2 regions of the Chitinophaga flava genome follow, and region 2 is predicted to be linked to the other one. Evidence: riboswitches for the same ligand, from Rfam matches in the RefSeq annotation. Region 2 holds a riboswitch; the other holds the start of a gene.
The links. A riboswitch is a leader RNA that binds a small molecule or an ion and turns the genes downstream of it on or off. The one in region 2 is predicted to bind S-adenosylmethionine.
Positions count from the first base shown of each region.

Region 1: another riboswitch for S-adenosylmethionine. It lies ahead of DF182_RS01380 (trans-sulfuration enzyme family protein); the one in region 2 lies ahead of DF182_RS06630 (trans-sulfuration enzyme family protein).

Region 1 is NZ_QFFJ01000001.1:370,993-374,408, forward strand. It holds gene DF182_RS01375 (dicarboxylate/amino acid:cation symporter) at 1-380, shown strand, start outside; gene DF182_RS01380 (trans-sulfuration enzyme family protein) at 331-1,509, opposite strand; SAM riboswitch class I at 1,689-1,801, opposite strand; gene DF182_RS01385 (NAD-dependent epimerase/dehydratase family protein) at 1,873-2,793, opposite strand; gene DF182_RS01390 (YdcF family protein) at 2,873-3,416, opposite strand, start outside.
Region 2 is NZ_QFFJ01000001.1:1,667,781-1,671,196, forward strand. It holds gene DF182_RS06625 (DUF2851 family protein) at 53-1,333, opposite strand; SAM riboswitch class I at 1,465-1,583, shown strand; gene DF182_RS06630 (trans-sulfuration enzyme family protein) at 1,762-2,940, shown strand; gene DF182_RS06635 (homoserine dehydrogenase) at 3,021-3,416, shown strand, end outside.

The DNA.
Region 1 (3,416 bases), 1.3 Mb from region 2:
TGCCTCCGTCTATTGGCAATGTGGTAGTACCGCTGGGCGCTACCCTACATAAAGACGGTTCCAGCATCAGCTCCATCATTAAGATGGCCGTGGTATTCTCCATGTTTGGCAAAGGCTTCGATAGTGTGGAAACCGTTGTGATGGCACTGGGCATCACGGTGATTGTGAGTATTGTGGAAGGCGGCATCCCCAATGGTGGCTATATCGGCGAACTGTTGGTGATGTCTGTTTATAAGTTTCCGCCGGAGGCGCTCCCGCCGCTGATGGTGATTGGTACCCTGGTGGATCCGCTGGCAACCATCCTCAATGCGACGGGAGACAATGTGGCCGCTATGCTGGTAACGCGCTTTCTTCCAAAGCGGGCTGCGGCAACTTCTTAAACACCTGTTCCAGATCGGCCAGCAGGTCGGTTGCTTCTTCCAATCCAACAGATAAACGTATCAGGCTGTCGCTTACCCCGGCAGCCCTTCTTTTTTCTGCAGGGATGGATTTATGCGTCATTTCAGCGGGGTGACAAAGCAGACTTTTAATGCCACCGAGGCTTTCTGCCAGTTTAAAATAGTGGGTAGCGGTCACAAAAGCGGTGGCAGCAGCAGCACGATCATCTTTTAAAGTAAAGGAGATGATTCCACCAAAGCCTTTACTCTGCTGCTTTGCAAGCGCATGTCCCGGATGTGAAGGCAGGCCGGGGTAAAATACTTTGTCTACCGCCGGATGTTGCTCCAGGTATTCCGCAATAGTCTGTGCGTTACTACAATGTTGTTTGATGCGCAGGTGCAGTGTTTCGATGCCACGTATCAACAGAAAGCTGTCGAAGGGCGACAGGATAGCACCACAGGCATTTTGATAAAATTTGATCTCCTCTCCCAGCTGAGGCGTTTTAGACACTACCACTCCTGCAATCAGATCGCTATGGCCGCCCAGGTATTTGGTAGCACTGTGTACTACCAGATCAGCGCCGAGTAGTAATGGTTGTTGCAATACCGGTGAAGCGAAGGTATTGTCTACACAGAAAAGACAGTTATGTGTTTTAGCGATGAAGCCGATAGCAGCGATATCAGAGATCTTCAGTGTAGGATTGGTAGGTGTTTCCAGCCATATCAGGCGGGTGGCAGGTGTGATGGCGTTAAAGACAGCCTGCGTATCGGCTGTATCTACATATTTTACACGGATACCGAATTTCTCATATACTTTATTAAACAGGCGGAAAGCGCCACCGTAGATATCATCTACGGCTACAATTTCATCGCCGGATTTCAGCAGTTTGATGACTGCATCGATAGCGGCGAGGCCGCTGGAGAAAGCCGAGGCGGCTGCCCCTCCTTCCAGACCTGCAATAATTTTTTCTGCTGTTTCCCGGGTAGGGTTGTTGGTGCGGGCGTAGTCGTAACCTTTGTTGACACCTGGTGCATCCTGCACGAAGGTAGAAGTTTGGTAGATAGGCACTGCAATAGCGCCGGTTTGCGGGTCTACGGGAATAGAATGGATCAGTTCAGTGATGGTGCTCATCTTTGTTTGTTTTTTAGTTTGATGAAATAATGAAAAACAAGTTCTGAAGAAGCGCCTATCAGGAGTGGGGAGAGCGGGAGCAGCCTATTGAGGGATAAAAAAAATGCAGCGAAGATAACTGGTATCGACGCTGCATTTCAGATATATCAATATCTAAATAAAATCTCAGAAATTACAGAGACTTATCTTTCCTGGTGTGTTACCGGGATGGATGCAGCACCTTTCATCATGGTAGTAATGAAGGTTGCTAAGGTATCATCGGGCCATTTCCCTCCTCCTTTCTTGATAAGCGATTAAAAGAACTGGTGCAAAGATAGGACAGAAATCCAAACCACCAAATTTATTTCCTACAATTTTAGTAGACTATTCAAATTGAATGGTCTGTTTGATTCCTTCTTCATAGGAAGTAGGTTTCATATTAAAGTGTTTTTCGAATTTGGAAGAATCAAAGATGTAGGGATAATTATTCTGATATAGCATTTCTCCCAGCTCCTTGATAGTGGTATCGAAGAGGCCGGAGAGGCGGATGAGGAAGCCTCCCAGTTTCAGGTAGTTGGGTTTTACGCCCATCTGTTGTGCGATCATCCGCATATATCCTTTTCCGTCTGGTGCCGGGTTGGTAGTAGGCAGGTGCCAGACCTGGTTCCAGGAGGAATCATCCTGAGAGAGCAGGTAAAGCCCTTTGCCGGCGTCCGGTGTGTAGGTGTAGCTGTGAGTTACATTATCTTTTCCCAGCCACATAGCGGTGCTTTTCTTCCTGAACTTGTCGATGATGAGCAGGTTAAGGAAACCTGTTTTGTCGGCACCGGGACCGTAGAAGTCGGCTGCTCTGGCGATAGATGCAGTGATATTACCAGCTTTTACTTCGTTCATCAGTTGGGTGGCGATAGCAGCACGGATCTTACCCTTTTTGCTGGAGGGATTGTAGGGGGTATCTTCCTTCATGGGGCCGTTAACTAACCCGTAAGAATATACGTTATCGAAAAAGATCAGTTTGGCACCTGTAGCTTTACAGGCATTGATCACGTTGGTCATGATAACGGGCCAGGTAGCGGCCCAGAGTTTATGGTCATATTTGAGACCAGCGGTGAGGAATACCACTGCAGAACCGGCTACTGCTTTACGAGTTTGTTCTGCATTTGTGATATCTGCAGAAACCAGGTCTGTAATACCGGCAGTAGATTTGGGAGAGCGGCTCACCAGGCGGACTTTTTTTCCGTTTGCAACCAGTTCTTTGGCCAGCTCGTTTGCGATTACGCCACCGGCACCAAGGATAGTATACATTTTGTTAATTGTTTTATGTGTGTGATTTGTTTGAAAGACGAAGAAGGTGCTGATTATATTTTAAGATAACGAAACTTTTTCACGGGTCCAAAGGGTCCATAGCATTTGCCTGCAGGGATTTGAGGTCGGGCAGGAAAGACAGGTAGTACAGATCTGCCTGTTGAAGGTCGGCAGCAGGCATATACCCCAGTTCATCCTGACAGCGTTTGGTAAAGGTGCTGCTGGCCACATAGTAGGTCTGGAGAGCATCCGATACGCAGAGCATTCTTTTCTGCAGGGGCATTCCGCTTTTCCAGGCTATGCGCACGGCATTGCGGACGTTGGTAGTAGTATGTCTGGCGTATGGGTCTATCATTATAACATCAGCCGGTATTTTGAGTTCATTGACCATATATTTTTTCATTTCCACCGCTTCCGCGTATGGCGTGCCATAAGGATGCACGTGTCCACCGGATACGATGATAAAGGGTGCACTGCCTTTGCGGTACAATTCGGCACCAATGCGGCAACGGCTTTTACCGGCATCACTGATAGGATCGTTATTACCGGGGCCTGCACCAGGGATAAGCAGGGCGGTGTAAGTATATTTGTTCCAGTCTGTTGTTTTAACTTTCGTATATGCT
Region 2 (3,416 bases):
CAAAGGCGCAAAGGAGTTTGACAACCGTCTTCCCCTGCGCCTTTGTTTTTATCTACCCGCCCAGAATCCGCGTCCCTACTGCACATTCCAGACACCTCATCTGTTCGCAATAATACTGCTTCAGCTCCAGCAGCCCTTGCGATGCCAATGCATTTTCCTGTACGATACCCAGCTTTTTCCAGGCCCGGGTGATATGGTTGTTTTCTGCCGGCAGCTGCTGCAGCAGCGATAATGCCAGCTCCTGGAAATAAGCTGATTCCCGCTGCTGACCATACAAGTGGAGCAGGGGCAACACGCTGTTGATCAATACCGTATGCAGTGCCTGCCGTCCGGGTTGGCGGGTGTGGCGTACACTGCGTCCGAAACGATAATGCGTACGCCAATACGGGGAAGGGGGAACGAAAAAAAGCTGCTCCAGTTCCCGGATATTCTTCACTTCCAGGATACGGCTGAAAAGCTGCCGTCGTTGTTGTATCAGGGCAGCAAAGCTGGCAATACGCATGGCAGGGAATGCCGAAGGCCGCATCCGGAGCCAGTTCCACTGATGTACCGTCATGGGTTCCAGCTGATGTCGCTGACGGAGCTGGCCATATTCCTGTTGTAACTGTAAAGGATATACGTCGGTAAAGGGACCTTCCAACATGCCTGCCTGGCCAAACAGCAGTGCTTCTGCCGCCAGCGGCCGGTCGTAATGCCATTGCAGCACGGTATAGGGCAACGACTGCGCCAGTTGCAGGAAAGGCCGTGCGTTCACCGGGGCACCGTAACTACGGGCCAGTGACCAGTAACAGGTTTCTTCCCAGTTGAAACCATTGAGGCTCAGCCAGTGCATCAGCTCCTGCCAGCGCCGTTCCCAGCGTCCGGCCAGCAGGCGTTCCTGCCAGCCTGTCCATATCAACCGGGAAACCCTGCCGGCATGCGCACTACAGGGCACAAAGGCAGCGGTCCGCCTCAGCTCCTCATAGCGCTCCAGCAACAGATTGGAGATATACGGTTGTAATTCCAGGCAACGTATGTGTCCGCCAATACCTTCCGGCAGATCGTGTACATACACCACATGCAGAATGATATGCCGGTACTGCTCATTGCCCGCATGCCCGTGCCGGTACCAGTCAGACGAGCGCAGGTGCAGCTCTACCGGGCCGGCCCATAAAATACCGTCAATCCGGATGCGGGCCGCTATAAAATCAGGACCACTATGATGATTTTGTGTACCAGGGCTGATGATCTGGACAGCTTCTCCGGTGATGGCCACCAGGCTGTCCTGCCTGAACAGACGGCACTTCCAGATATGCTGGAACAGCGCCTCTGAGAGCGGGGGGTTAACACTCATAAAGATATGGTTGGTCAATAAAACAATGTTCCTAAAGATAACAATTCACCCGCTGCCGGAAAATAAATTCTGCCCCCAAATTTGGAAAATTGATAAAACTGCTATTACCTTTGCACCCAGTTCTTATACATCACTTATCCAGAAAGGCGGAGGGACTTGGCCCTGCGATGCCTTAGCAACCTTTCCTGATTCAACAGATCAGGAAAAAGGTGCTAATTCCTGCCTCGGTTATACCGGGGAAAGATAAGTTGGCAGAGATAATTCTTCACCAGATATATTATTTGATTGAGCTCTTCCAACACCCGGAAGGGCTTTTTTTTTGCCTCCTCCCGTCACTTCCTGGAAATAAGGTTGTTTAAGTAGATTTTTAATGATAAAGTTGCACGTAATAGCATGACTATTTGTGACTTCATTAAAATTTTATTAACATGAAAACAGCTACACAACTGATTCATAGCATTCCGGTAGATGAACTGACAGGTGCGATTTCTGTACCTATCTATCAGACATCCACCTTCGTGCAGGAATCACCGGGTATCAATAAAGGTTTTGAATTTTCGCGGGCCAACAATCCCACGCGTAAAGTGCTGGAAGAGCTCATTTGTAGCCTGGAAGAAGGTTATGCCGGCTTCGCCTTTGCCAGCGGCATGTCTGCCATCGACGCTGTACTCAAACTATTGAAATCCGGCGACGAAATCATGGCCGTGGAAGATACCTATGGTGGCATCTTCCAGATCTTCAACCACATGTTCGAACGCTTTGGCATCAAAGTAAATTTTGTAGACACCAGCAACCTCGACAAAGTATTGGCCGCCATCACACCCAATACCCGTATCATCTGGCTGGAATCCCCTACCAATCCTACTTTGCGCATCTCTGATATCAAATCTATCAGCAAAATTGCCAAACAACATAATATACTGCTGGCAGTAGACAATACCTTCAGCACCCCGCTGCTGCAGCAACCGCTCACACTGGGCGCCGATATCGTGATCCACAGCGCCTCCAAATACCTGGCTGGCCACTGTGATGTAATCGCCGGACTGGTAGTAGTCAACTCCAAAGCCCTGGCAGATCAGATCCGGTATAATCAAAACATCTCCGGTAGCATCCTGAGCCCGTTTGAAGCCTGGCTGACCATCCGCGGAATAGAAACACTCTATCTCCGGTTCGAAAAACAATGCAGCAACGCCAGCGCCATCGCCAACTGGCTGGCCGCACATCCGGCAGTAGACAAAGTATATTATCCGGGACTCGCCTCCCACAAAAACCATCATATCGCCCGCAAACAGCAGAAAAACTACGGCGCACTCGTTAGTTTCTCGCTCAAAAGCGACAATATCAAAAACGCAATCCGCATCGTTAACGCTACCAAGCTGTTTAAACTCGCGGAGAGCTTCGGCGGCGTGAAAAGTATGCTGGCCCACCCGGCCACAATGACACATCGCACCATACCGGAAGAATTCCGGAAAAAAACAGGACTGCAGGACTCCTGCATCCGGTTATCAGTAGGGATCGAAGATGCGGAAGACCTCATCAACGACCTGAAACAAGCACTGGATAAACTAAATCATCCAGCCGGCAAACAAATCACTGTTTTACAATAGCTGTCAGCTCACAGCTATAGGCCGCCACCGGCCGCTTCAACACTGAACGCTGACAGCACCAACCAATTATGTACTAAAGTATGGAAAACAAGATCATCAATCTGGGTATTTTCGGCTTCGGCGTCGTAGGACAAGGTCTGTACGAGGTTTTGAACAGAACAAAAGGTATTAATGCACGCATCAAAAAGATCTGTATTAAAGACCCCAACAAATCAAGACCTATCGACAACAGCTATTTTACGACCGATAAAAATGAAATCCTCGAAGATCCTACTATTGACGTAGTGGTAGAGCTGATCAACGACACAGAAGCGGCCTTCGACATCGTAAGCACCGCGCTCCGCAACGGCAAAGCCGTAGTAAGCGCCAGCAAACGCATGATCGCTGAAAACCTGCCTGCCCTGTACGAACTTCAGTCAGTTCACAGAGTGCCTTTCCTGTATGAAGCGTCCAGCTGCGCTAGTATTCCCATCATC